3 regions of the Brevibacillus agri genome follow, and region 1 is predicted to be linked to each of the others. Evidence: riboswitches for the same ligand, from Rfam matches in the RefSeq annotation. Region 1 holds a riboswitch; each other region holds the start of a gene.
What was found. A riboswitch is a leader RNA that binds a small molecule or an ion and turns the genes downstream of it on or off. The one in region 1 is predicted to bind cyclic di-GMP.
Positions count from the first base shown of each region.

Region 2: linked by a shared signal. The riboswitch ahead of BA6348_RS23360 (GNAT family N-acetyltransferase) and the one ahead of ggt (gamma-glutamyltransferase) in region 1 are both predicted to bind cyclic di-GMP.
Region 3: linked by a shared signal. The riboswitch ahead of BA6348_RS20885 (methyl-accepting chemotaxis protein) and the one ahead of ggt (gamma-glutamyltransferase) in region 1 are both predicted to bind cyclic di-GMP.

Region 1 covers NZ_CP026363.1:898,720-902,886, forward strand. Annotated here, with positions in the region: gene BA6348_RS04555 (methyl-accepting chemotaxis protein) at 1-626, opposite strand, end outside; gene ggt (gamma-glutamyltransferase) at 746-2,464, opposite strand; cyclic di-GMP riboswitch class I at 2,649-2,737, opposite strand; gene BA6348_RS04565 (SET domain-containing protein) at 2,960-3,577, shown strand; gene BA6348_RS04570 (glutamine--tRNA ligase/YqeY domain fusion protein) at 3,662-4,167, shown strand, end outside.
Region 2 covers NZ_CP026363.1:4,765,408-4,769,574, reverse strand. Annotated here, with positions in the region: gene BA6348_RS23365 (methyl-accepting chemotaxis protein) at 1-1,045, opposite strand, end outside; gene BA6348_RS23360 (GNAT family N-acetyltransferase) at 1,047-1,595, opposite strand; cyclic di-GMP riboswitch class I at 1,757-1,840, opposite strand; gene BA6348_RS23355 (hypothetical protein) at 2,124-2,306, shown strand; gene BA6348_RS23350 (TrmB family transcriptional regulator) at 2,440-3,249, shown strand; gene BA6348_RS23345 (AzlC family ABC transporter permease) at 3,375-4,049, shown strand; gene BA6348_RS23340 (AzlD domain-containing protein) at 4,040-4,167, shown strand, end outside.
Region 3 covers NZ_CP026363.1:4,260,300-4,264,466, forward strand. Annotated here, with positions in the region: gene rpmI (50S ribosomal protein L35) at 1-181, opposite strand, end outside; gene infC (translation initiation factor IF-3) at 212-715, opposite strand; gene moaA (GTP 3',8-cyclase MoaA) at 978-1,991, opposite strand; cyclic di-GMP riboswitch class II at 2,289-2,372, shown strand; gene BA6348_RS20885 (methyl-accepting chemotaxis protein) at 2,509-4,167, shown strand, end outside.

The DNA of each region.
Region 1 (4,167 bases):
GGGTGGTATTGAATCTGGTGCTTGTTGTCCACCAGAATCGGGTAACCGTCGCTGCCGACGTTCAGATTGGCCAGAAACGTCGCGGCGAACTCGTCCACGTTGACAAGCCCGGTCAGGACGCCGAGCGCCTCCTTGTTTTTGCCGGTGACGGGAGCAGCGACGATGATCGAACGGTTGCCCGTTGTTTTGGCGACCAGGACATCGGAGTAGCTCGGTTTGCCCTGCATGCCGTCCTTGAAAAATTGCCGCTCGCCAAGGTCGATCCCGACGCTTTTCGGGAACGTATCGGCGGATACTTTTCCGTCGCTGCCGATAAACGTATTGCCGTCGTACAGCTTCATTTCTTCGGTAAACTTGCGGATGAACTCGTTTTTCGCCGCCGCGTCAGCCGATTGAATATCAGAGGTGCGGGCCAACACCTGAATTTCGGTCATGCGCCGGTCCAAATATTGATCCATCGCCATCGCGGTACTGGAGGTCAGGTCGACATACGACGCTTTTTGCTTGTCGATCAGGATGGATGAAAAGCTGTTCGTAATAAACAGCGAAACGACGGCCAGAGGAATGACTGCAACGGTGAGAAACCAGAGAATCATTTTGTTCCTCAGCTTTTTGAACAAAAACATAGGCTTTTCCACTCCTAAATTCGTGCTTGGCAATTTCTTTCTGTCTTGCGTAGAACGCTGCCTGCCCGAAAGAAATGCACAGTCAGACTGCCGAGAAGACTCAGCAGCCTGACGAGCGATTAATATCCCATTGCCGCGCCTTCCCCGCGAGGGTCAGCGCCGCCAAACTTCACATTCGTTTGCGGATCAATCAAGATCGCGCCGGACTGGCCCATCGCATCGGTGTAGGCTGCTTCCAGCTTTTCGACCGGATGGCCGCGCTTCACCAGCTCGTCCAGAACGTCCTGCGGAATCCGGCTTTCGACTTTCAGGTTGTTGGAGGCAGAGCCCCAGTTGCGGCCGTGCAGCCATCTTGGCGCTTCAATCGCGTCCTGCACGCTGAAGCCGAAGTCGACGATGCGCGTGACGAGCGCCGCCTGCGTTTGCGGCTGGCCTTCGCCGCCTTGTGTTCCGTAGAGCAGGTAAGGCTTGTCTCCTTTAAAGAGCATCGCCGGGTTGATCGTGTGGAAGGTGCGTTTGCCCGGTTCCAGGTGATTGATGTGTTTCGGGTCCAGAGAGAAGTAGCTGCCGCGGTTTTGCAACAGGACGCCCGTGTCTTTCGCGACGATGCCGGAGCCCCAGTCAAAGTAGTGGCTCTGGATGATCGACACGGCATTGCCGTCCTTGTCCACGACGCCAAACCACGTAGTATCGCCTTTTGGATCGAGCGGCTCGACCGCTTTTGCCGCTTGCTTCATGTCAATGCGCGCTGCCAGTTCTTTTCCGTGCTGCTTGGACAACAGCTCGTCCACAGGAATATCCACGAATGCCGGGTCAGTCAGCCATTTGTCACGGTCGGCAAAAGCTTGTTTGGTCGCTTCGACGATCGTGTGGTAGTAATCCGGCGTACCTTCGCCCATGCTCTTGAGGTCAAAGTTGTTCAGCACGTTCAAAATCGAGAGCGAGGCCATGCCCTGGGAGTTGGGCGGCACGTTGTACGCCTTGTAGCCGCGATAGTCTACCGTAATCGGCTCCGCCCAGGTGGAGGTATGCTTCTCGAAGTCTTTCAGCGTGAGCAGCCCGCCGTTTTTTTGCAGGTCGGCGACGATTTTTTGCGCGACTTCGCCTTTGTAAAATCCGTCGGCGCCTTTTTGGGCAATGATTCGCAACGTTTTGGCAAGGTCCTTTTGCTTGAGAATTTCGCCTGCGGCATACGGCTCTCCGTTCGGCTTCAGGAACGTTTTGCGGAAGCCCTCGAAGCGCTGGAGATTTTTCAGCTCGTTGTCAGTCGGGTCTGTTGCGTACTTGGTCCAGTAAACCTGGTTGGGCGAGACGGGATAGCCGTTTTCGGCGTACCCGATCGCAGGCTCCAGCAGCTTGTGCCAAGGCAGCTTGCTGTTGCCCATGCTTTTGTGCGCGTAGTTGTAGGCTTCCCACCAGCCGGAAACAACGCCGGGAACCGTGTTGGCAGACTCATAGCCGCGGGAAGGAATTTTGTCGTAGCCTTTGCTTTTGTAGTATTCGATGGTTGCCTTTTCGCCAGCTCGTCCGCTGCCGTTCAATGCTTTCAGCTCTTTTGTTTTGGCGTTGTAAATGAGCCAGAAGTTATCCCCGCCAATGGTCGTGTAGTGCGGATAGACGACGGCGAGGGTAGAGGCGGCGGTAATCGCGGCGTCTACTGCGTTTCCGCCGTCTTCCAACGTTTTCAGGGCTGCGGCTGTAGCCAGATAGTGAGGTGTTGTGACCATGGCATTTGGCGACATTGATGTTGGACGATTGGCAGCTTGGACCGGAGCGAATGTTGTCAGGCCGATAGCGGCGGTCAATGCGACGGCAGAAAGTTTTTTCCAAAGTGACATCTCATGAAGCCTCCTTGTATTTTGGTGAAAAGGTTCAACAATCCGACAGCTTTTCGCAGCCTCACCTCCTTGACCGGGACAGACAGAAAATTCCTTATACCTACAAAAATGGACAAAAACAGACAATGAGTGCGCAAAAAAAGACCAATGATATAGGATCATTGGTCTTGTCCTACATCAATATTTCGGTAGCTGGCTGGCATGCCCGCTCGTGCGGAGGTAGCCCCTCTAGCTTTGCGTCGCCGGATTTCCCCGGGTTTGCCGTTTCGATATCAATGAAAAATTAATGCAAATGTTGCAGGTAAAATTTCCTAAACCTGTTTGTCAATAATATAGACGATTTGTCGATTGGGGTAAATAAGGAAATTTCTTTTTATCTAGAAAAAAGGAAGCATCAGGGAAATACGCGTTTTTCACCGACATTCACACACCTCTGTTGGCCGAACTGCTTATGATGATAAAAAGGCACATTTGCCAAGGAGTGAAACAACGACCATGATGCATCCCGATACAGAGCTTCGCTATATCAACGACGAGATCGGGTACGGTGTGTTTGCGACAAAGCTCATTCCCAAAGGCACGATTGTCTGGGTCCAGGATGATCTCGATCAGGTATTAGACCCGGCATTTGTGGAAAAACTGGATCCATTAAGAAAACAGGACGTGCAAAAATATTCGTTCAAAAATCAGTTCGGCAAATACATCTTGTGCTGGGATAAGGCCCGGTTTGTCAACCACAGCTTCCATGCGACCTGTGTGGCGACGATGTACGATCTGGAACTGGCGGCGCGGGACATTTTGCCGGGCGAGGAACTGACCGATGATTACGGAACGCTGAACCTGGATGAACCGTTTGACTGTTTGCCGGAGCCGGGCACGAGCCGTTCAAGGGTGATGCCTGACGACTTGCTGCGCTACTATCGCCAATGGGATGAGATCGCAGCCGCCGCCTTCGAGCGGTTCAATCAGGTTGAACAGCCGCTGCTCCACCTCGTAAGACCTAAGCATTTGCAAACCATTCGCGGCATTACCGAACAGCAGCGGTCGCTCGACTCGATCATTTCGCTGTACTGCCAGCCGCAATCGCGATGGCCAAAAGAGCAGGAGTGGTAGACGCAGCGGGCCGGACAACGGCCCGATTTTGTTGAACTCTGGGAAGAGAATCAGTATTATGGAATGTAAAGGTGAAGTGAAAGGTTGATTTCATTGGAAAACAAGGTAGCGTCATCCAATTTTATCCGCAATATCGTGATTGACGACCTGCAAGCAGGCAAGGTCAAGGAAGTCATTACCCGCTTTCCGCCGGAGCCGAACGGGTATCTTCATATTGGACATGCAAAAGCCATCTGCCTGAATTTTGAACTGGCAAGCGAATTTAATGGCAAGGCTCACCTCCGTTTTGACGATACCAATCCGGTGAAAGAAGACACTGAGTACGTGGAAGCGATCAAAACAGACGTCAAATGGCTTGGCTTTGAATGGGACGGGCTGTTTTTTGCATCGGATTACTTTGAAGAGATGTACAAGCGTGCGGTGCTGTTGATTCAAAAAGGCAAAGCCTACGTGGACGATCTGTCTGCCGAAGAGATGCGCAAGCTGCGCGGAACGTTGACGGAGCCGGGCGTAGACAGTCCGTACCGCAACCGTTCTGTGGAGGAAAACCTCGACCTGTTCGAGCGCATGCGCAACGGAGAGTTCAAGGA
Region 2 (4,167 bases), 1.5 Mb from region 1:
CTACGACGGCAAAGCCGCGACCATGCTCGCCTGCACGGGAAGCCTCGATGGTCGCATTGAGCGCCAGCAGGTTGGTCTGTGCCGAAATTTCCGAAATCGTTTGGATGATTTTTTCAATGGATTCCGTTTCTTTGTTCAGCTCTTGGATCAGCTTGTTCGTGCCTTGAATGTCCTTGATAAAGCGCTCGAAGTCGTTGCCGATGTTGCTGATGCGCTTGCTGCTTTCATTGGTCGCTTCTTTGGTCGATTCTACGTATTCGTGCATTTCGGTCACGGAGCGGGTCATGTCCTCTACCTGGAGGTTGGTCGTGCCCATCTCGCGGCGCAACTCGTTGGTGTTGTCGGTCTGGATCGAGAAGGAGCGCATGATCTCCTGAAGGGCAGCCACTGTCTCCACCGCGCGGACGTTGACGCCATCTGTAACCTTGTTCAAATTCTCCTGATATTCCTGGACGGAGTTGAGCGATTCGTTGATCTGGTCCAAAATGCGCTGCAGCGACTCTTTGGAGGCGATCGCTTGCTGCTTTTGCTCCTCGCTTTCCCGCTGCAGCTTGTTGTTGAAAACTGCGTGCATCATGCTTGTCGCCGATACGAAGCAGAAGGCCAGCAAGTAGTACATCAAATGAACAGGATCGGACGTGTAGAAAATCGCTTCGCCGTTCGTCAGGAAATAGTAGGTGACGATCCCCATGGCTGCGATGATGGTCAAGATGTTAATCAGTTTGTCCTGATAAATGCCCATGACCGCGACGAAGAACATGATCGTCATGATGTTGACCAGCCAAGGATCGAGTCCCACGATGACGAACATGAAAATGCCGATGACAGCGAAGTTGAAAAACTTCATGAAGGGAGCCATCTTGTCCCGCCAGGCTGGCCGGTTGGAAAGGTAGGCAAAAGGTGCGAGCACCCCGTACAAAATCCCCAGCACGGTTAAAACGAAGGAGAACGGAACCCCCATGATGAGGTTCACGATCTGGACGATGGTAATGATGCTCGCAAAAACAATGACCACCCAGTTATTTCTTCTTTGTAAGAGTTCCATGTCAGCTAACCTCAACTTTTATTTGTTTGCAAAGCTCTTGATACCAGGCAAATTCGGGCTTGTCCTTGTTCAAATAGGCTTCTTGCAGGTGGAAGACGGTCGGAATGGCATTCGCCCCTTTGTAGAAGACCATCTCTTTCACTTGCGTCGCTCTGACGTTGTATTTACGGTTAATCAACTGAAAAAAAGCCGGATCTGCCAAACCGACTGCATGCGTATATCCGTGTTTTTCTGCATAATCGATCATGAGGGCAACTCCCCATCGTCCCAGCTTTCCGCGGAACTTGGGCAAGACAGCGAAACTGTCCACTTCGACAACTTTCATATCGCTCGTCAAAACATCCTGAAACAAATTTTGCAGATAAGCAGAAGATTTTTCATGTGGTGTAAATTCAAAAGTCCCGCCTGGTTCGTCCTCATCCGACAACAAAAGATAGACGTCGGAACCATCTTTGGCGTATTCCATCTCGAAGCCCATTGAGGTCCAGACACTTTCCTTGATTTGATGGAAAAGTGCCAAAGATTGTGCTGAATCAACCAGTTTGTACATAATACTCCACTCCATTTTTCTCTCTCTTTGTTTTTTCATGTACAAGTCTAGTGTTGATCGATAAAATGGCGCCTCCTTTCTTCCATGTGAGCATAAAAAAGGCCATTCCCCATGCGGAAACAGCCCAAAGTCACCATCATCTTCCTGCTATGCTCATGATGTATGGCAACCCGGCTGTCATGGTCAAAGACTTTAGACCCGTGGTTTTGCGTCGCCACCTTTCGATGACTTTGCCTTTGTCATTCATTTGCGAAAAATGTATAGAAGTGTCGAATTATGCAAAATATAATCCAAGAGAAACAAACTTGTCAAGTTTTGGTAGGGTAAAGTAACCGATTGTTCATAAATAGTCGGCTCCAAATTGGTAGTTTGGACAGAGAAAGATGCGAGGAAAAACAGAGAAAAGATAGGAACATAGTCAGGTTGTGCCGGGACTTTTGCCAATGGCCGACTCAGCTACTTGCGCCTGATGCGTAACAAAAATTTACCATCCGTCCGATAACTAGAAAGAACAGGAGGGATGCGAAAATGAGTCAGGCCAAAACGATTGAGTTTCACTTTTCCGGTGGCGAGCTGGTTAAGATCGAGACAACCGAGCCGGAAGAAATCATCCAAATGGTCGCCAACCAAAAGGATGGGTGGCTGCAATACGATGACATCGTGATTAATGTAAGAAACGTTTCTTACATTAAAGTGCGCGATCTCGCTTAGGCTGCTTGCTTGCCAAAAAGGCCCTCGTTCACGGAGGGTTTTTTTTATTTTCGCTTGTGCCGGGAAAAGCACATTGACAAAGGAACGAACCTGAACCTATAGTGAGTATAAAACTAACTACTAAGAGGTCGGGATGGAAGACATATACAAGGAATTGCAAAAGCTCGGATTTTCCCAGTACGAGTGCAAGGCTTACATCAGTCTGCTCAAGCACTCTCCGATCACCGGATACGAAATCAGCAAACGCTCTGGCGTGCCGCGCTCCATGATTTACGAAGTCGTGGGCAAGCTCGTTGACAAAGGGGCTGTTTACACCGTGCCTTCCGAGCCTGTCACGTATGCGCCGCTGCCAGCAAGAGAGCTGGTCCGCAGGCTGCGCGGGCAGTTCGAAGCGTCCTTCGACTATTTGGAAAAAAACTTGTCGGCCTTAGAGTCCGAGCAAGAGATCGACGTCATTCGGCGAATTAGCGGTGACGAGCTGGTGCTCATGGAAATGAGGCAAATGATCGAGCAGGCTGGCGAGGAAGTGTGGCTGTCGATCTGGGAGCCTCAGGTGCCTTTTATCCAGGAGGCGGTGGACAGACGAACCGAAGAAGGGATTTCCGTCTTTACCGTTTTGTTTGGACAGCAAGAGACGCGCGTAGGGACGACGTATCACCATGACTATATGGCGCCTGATGTGGCCGAGGAACGGATGGGCGGGCATCTTACAATCGTCGCGCGTGATCTGGAGGAAGTGCTGATCGCCAACTTCACGCCAAATACGGCTGCCTGGGCGGTCAAGACGAAGGATCCGGCGCTCGTTCTGGTCGCTGTCGAGTACATTCGCCACGATATTATGTTTGCGGAAGTGACAAAGGTGCTCGGCCCGGATAAGGTCGAAGCGCTCTGGCGCAGCAAGCCGGACTTGTACCAGGTGGTCACCGGGAAGAGATTCAAGTAAGCGGAGCGAAGCAGGAGGCAAGCGCGCAAGCCGGAGTGAAATAAAGAGAGAGTGAGGGAGAAGCAGTGGGGCGAGAACAACTGCAAGTAGAAGCATTGTCGAACGCGGGTGAGCAGGGAAGCTTCATGCAGGGGGTCAAGGATTGCATTCCAACCTTGCTCGGGTATTTGAGCATCGGGTTTGCGGCAGGTGTGCTGGAAAAGACCGCTGGGCTGAGCATCATGGAAATTGCCTTGATGAGCATTTTGCTGTACGCAGGCTCGGCGCAGTTTATTGCTGCGGGCATGATTGCCGCAGGAAGCTCGGCGATGGGAATTATCATTACGATTTTGTTTGTGAATTTGCGGCATATTTTGCTAAGCGCGGCTCTGTCGCCCTACTTCCGCCATCTGACGGCGTTTCGGAACATGCTCGTCGGTTCGCTTCTGACAGACGAGACGTTCGGGGTTGCGATCAACGAGGCGGCGAAGCGCAAGCAGATCGACGAAAAATGGATGCACGGTTTGAATGTGACGGCTTACCTGAACTGGATTGCGGCCAATTTGGCGGGAGCCTATTTCGGACAGTGGATCGCCAATCCCGAGCAGTTGGGCCTTGATTTCGCTCTGCCGGCGATGTTTATCGGCTTGCTGGTGCTGGCGATGATGAGCCGCAAGCAAATCCGGCTCGATATCGTCGTCGCCATCAGCGCAGTCGTCATTGCTGTAGGCGTGTCTGTCTTGTATCCGGGCAACCTTGGCGTCATCGTAGCTACGCTGTGCGCATCGACAATCGGGATGGTGATCGAAAGATGGAAGTGAGATGGGATATCTTCCTCATTATTGTAGGCAGTGCGCTGGTCACGTTTTTGCCGCGGGTGCTGCCCTTGATGGTGCTGTCGCGCATGGAGCTTCCCGCGTGGGGCGTCCGCTGGCTGCA
Region 3 (4,167 bases), 2.0 Mb from region 1:
TTTGCTCCATGCGTTTTTGATCGCCTTTGGAAACGAGTGCAGCTTTGCGCAGGTGGCGCTTTTGCTTAGTCGTTTTGTTGGCGAACATGTGGTTACCAAATGCGCGGTCGCGCTTCAATTGGCCGCTTCCAGTCTTTTTGAAACGTTTTGCAGCAGCCTTGTTGGTTTTCATTTTAGGCATCTGAAAAGTCCTCCTGTCTAAACTACTATCTTACTTTTCCGCTTTCGGAGCCAGAATCATAATCATGCTGCGGCCCTCGATCTTCGGTTTACGCTCAGGCGTAGCGAGATCTTCACACTGAGCAGCTACACGCTCCATAACGCCAAGCCCGATTTCGGAGTGGGTGATTTCACGTCCACGGAAACGGATCGTACACTTCACCTTGTGGTGATCCTCCAAGAACTTGCGGACGTTGCGAAGCTTGGTTTGAAAATCGTGTTCTTCGATGTTAGAAGAAAAACGCACTTCTTTCAGCTCGATGATCTTCTGGTTTTTCCGTGCTTCTTTCTCCTTTTTCGCCTGCTCGTACTTGAACTTTCCGTAGTCCATGATACGGCATACAGGCGGTTTGGCTGTCGGAGCAACGTTTACCAGATCCAGTTCGGCTTCCTGGGCAATGCGCAACGCTTCCCTGAAGGGTACGACTCCCAATTGGCTCCCGTCAGCGCCGATCAAACGGACTTCACGGGCACGGATCGCTTCGTTGATTAACATTTGATCCTTGCTAATACTTGCCACCTCCGTCAATTTCGAGAAGGAACAAAAATGTGCGAACGCATCTGCGCCCGCACATATCTCACCTAAGCAATTTCATCAGATCCAAGGATCTTTGCATAAGAGTTACCTGTCAACAGTCGTGTCGGACGTCGACCCAGGTGAGAAGCTGGGCGCCTCTGCTTGTTCTCGAAGTATGAAGTGTTTATACACGCAACTTATAATACAAGGTAGAGTTGTCTTTGTCAAGGCTTATCGCTTTTTATCCTCCGATGTGGGACATTTCCACCTTCGGACGCTTTTGCAGCCCCGGCGTTTCGTCCAGCCGTTCTTCCGAATAGCGCTCGTCGCGCTTTTCCCAGATCGCGCGAATCTGCTCCTGGATTTCTTCGTCGCTTCGCCCGCTGCGCAGCGGCTCGCGCAAGTCATAGCCGGCGGAGGCGAACAGGCAGTTGTACATTTTCCCCTCTGCCGACAGCCGCGCCCGCGTACAGGTAGAGCAAAAGGCTTGTGTCACCGACGAGATCAGCCCAATCTCCTGATCGCTCCCCTCGTAGCGGTAGCGCGAAGCGACCTCGCCGAAGTAGTTCGCCTCGACCGGGACGAGCGGCATTTCTGCGCCGATCATCCGGACGATTTCGCTGGAAGGCACGACCTGATCGAGCTTCCAGCCGTTGCTGTTGCCTACGTCCATGAACTCAATGAAGCGCAGCGTATGGCCTTGCTCGCGGAAATAACGGGCCATCGGCAAAATGTCCTGGTCGTTGACACCGCGCTGGACGACCATGTTGATTTTCACCCCGAGTCCCGCTTCCGCCGCCGCGCGAATCCCGTCGAGCACAGCATCCACCGGATAGCCTCTGCCGTTTAACATGCCAAACCGCTCGTTGTCCAGGCTGTCGAGGCTGACGGTGACGCGATCAAGCCCGGCTTCCTTCAAAGCCTGGGCATGGCGGGCGAGCAGCGAGCCATTGGTCGTCATGGCGATATCGTGAACGTCCTCTATTTTTCGAATCATTCGTATTAATTCAGGCAAATCCCTGCGCACGAGCGGTTCTCCGCCCGTAATCCGGATTTTCCGCACGCCGAGCGCTGTGAATATTTGGGTCAAGCGGGTAATTTCTTCAAACGACAGCAGCTTGTGCTGCGGCAAAAATTCAAACTCCGGCCCGAAAATTTCAGCCGGCATACAGTACCGGCAACGAAAATTGCATTTGTCTGTCACGGAAATGCGCAGATCACGGAGAGGACGCTTTCGTGTGTCACGTACTTGCATCTGCTCTAGCACTGGTGGTCACCCTCCTTTTCCTGGCTGAGCCTGGCATGCCACTCTATCTCCAGTTTGTCTCGTATTGATGTCCAACATGCGATTCCGGCTTTTTATTAGCGTACCATATTCCGCCTGCGAACGGCTCCTGTTCCTGCACTTTTCGCTGTTGCAAAAGCGGTCGCAAGCCGATGAAAATCGGAAAAATGACCCGGTGCACGCCAATGTGCAAACCGTTTTTTTGACTATTCCCTTTTGTATAAACATAGGATAATATGACTATATATTATGCTCTATATATTCCTCTTCAATAAGGAAAGCGAAGATCAGCCGTTTGTATGTGGGCACTTGAATGGCTGGGAGCGAGTAGTGCAACCGACCCTATTTTCGTTGTAGAGTCGGTTTATTTTATCCCAGAACAAAGGCCTTGTCCACTGCTCAGAAACGGCAAGCTGCAGCAATGGCAATCGCCCCCTCTTTCTCAATTTTTGAGTAAATCAATAAAATGTAAAATTCGGAGGTCTGCATGCAATTTTTTGCAAAGAAAGCAAAGCCATGGAATGAGTATGTGAAAGCTTCCCACGCAACTGACATTACCGAAGTGGGCGAACGCGTGAAAGAGCGCCTGTCTTTTTTGGGCGTGGATCAGGATACATTGGCGCACGTCAAAGAGGCTGCTACCACGCTTTACCCCTTTAAAGCAGAGATCGTATCCAAGTTTTACCAGTCGATCACTAACGTTCCCCACCTCCAGAAGATCATCCTCGACAACTCCAGCCTGGAGCGGTTGAAAAAAACTTTGGAGGTCCACCTGGAGCAGTTTCTCACAGCAGAAGTCAACCATGAGTACGTGAAAACGAGAATTGTCATCGGGCAAGTTCACAGCCGCATTCATCTGACAGCCGATCATTTTATTTCTGCACACCATCTGCTGATTCAGATCATGACCACGATTTTGATGGAAAAATGGAGCAATCAGCCGCATCAGATGATGAAAATGGTCACCGCTGTGCAAAAATTGGCAGCATTCGATCAGCAACTGATTGTGGAAGTGTATATGGAAGAGACGTTCAAATCGTTTTTGTTCGGCATCTCCGGCATGCTCAACCATATGACCCAGCTCGACACGACGAAGCAGCTTATCTCGGGAATGGACGAGCAGATCGAGGAAAGCCACAGCGTCACCGCCGCAACGGAAGAAATGAGCGCCTCGATTCAGGAAGTCGCCAACCACGCGCTCAAAGTCGCGGAAGGGACAGACGAAGCGGTGCAATCCGCTGAACAGAGCAAACAGATCATCAATGCCGCTCTCGGCGACATCCGCCAGGTGGGCCACGTCTTTGTCGAGGTCATGAGCAGGGTAAACCAGCTCAATCAGGAGATTCATCAGACACAGGACGTCATCCGCATCATTCGGGAAATCGCCGAGCAGACCAACCTGCTCGCGCTGAACGCCAGTATCGAGGCCGCCCGGGCCGGAGAGCAAGGGCGCGGCTTTGCAGTCGTAGCCACTGAGGTGCGCAAGCTGGCCGAGCATACAAAAGAACAGATCAGCCGGATCACAGACAACATGGAGTCGCTGCAACAAGTTTCGAAGCGAGTGACGGAGCAGATGGACAGCACGAGCAAGCTGGTGGAGCGCAGCGTCGGGGAAGCCCAGTTCGCCGATGTCGCCCTGAACAAGATTGTGTCCACCATGCAGGAAATCAGCCAATCCACCTCGCAAATTGCCGCCATGACCGAGGAACAGGCTTCTTCTGTCACGGATATCGCCCACCGCAACTCCACGATTTTTGACCTGAGCACACATTCGCAGCAAATCGCCAAAGACACCGCGCAAATCATTCTCGAACTGAGCCGGAAAATGGATGAGTACCGCAAGACGTTCTTTACGATCAATGTCAAATTGAGCTACAAAGACATCGTGCGCGTGGCCAAAACGGATCATTTGCTGTGGAAATGGAAAATTTACAACATGTTCCTTGGTTTGGAAAACCTGGTCGCCGCAGAAATGGCCTCGCACCATCACTGCCGACTGGGGACGTGGTACTACAGCGACTTGCCGCCGCTTGTGCGCAACAACCCGACCTTCAAAAAGCTGGAGGAGCCGCACAAATTAGTACATTTTTACGCCAAGCAGGCAGTGGAAAAATACCAGGCCGAGGATCTCGCCGGCGCCCAGGAA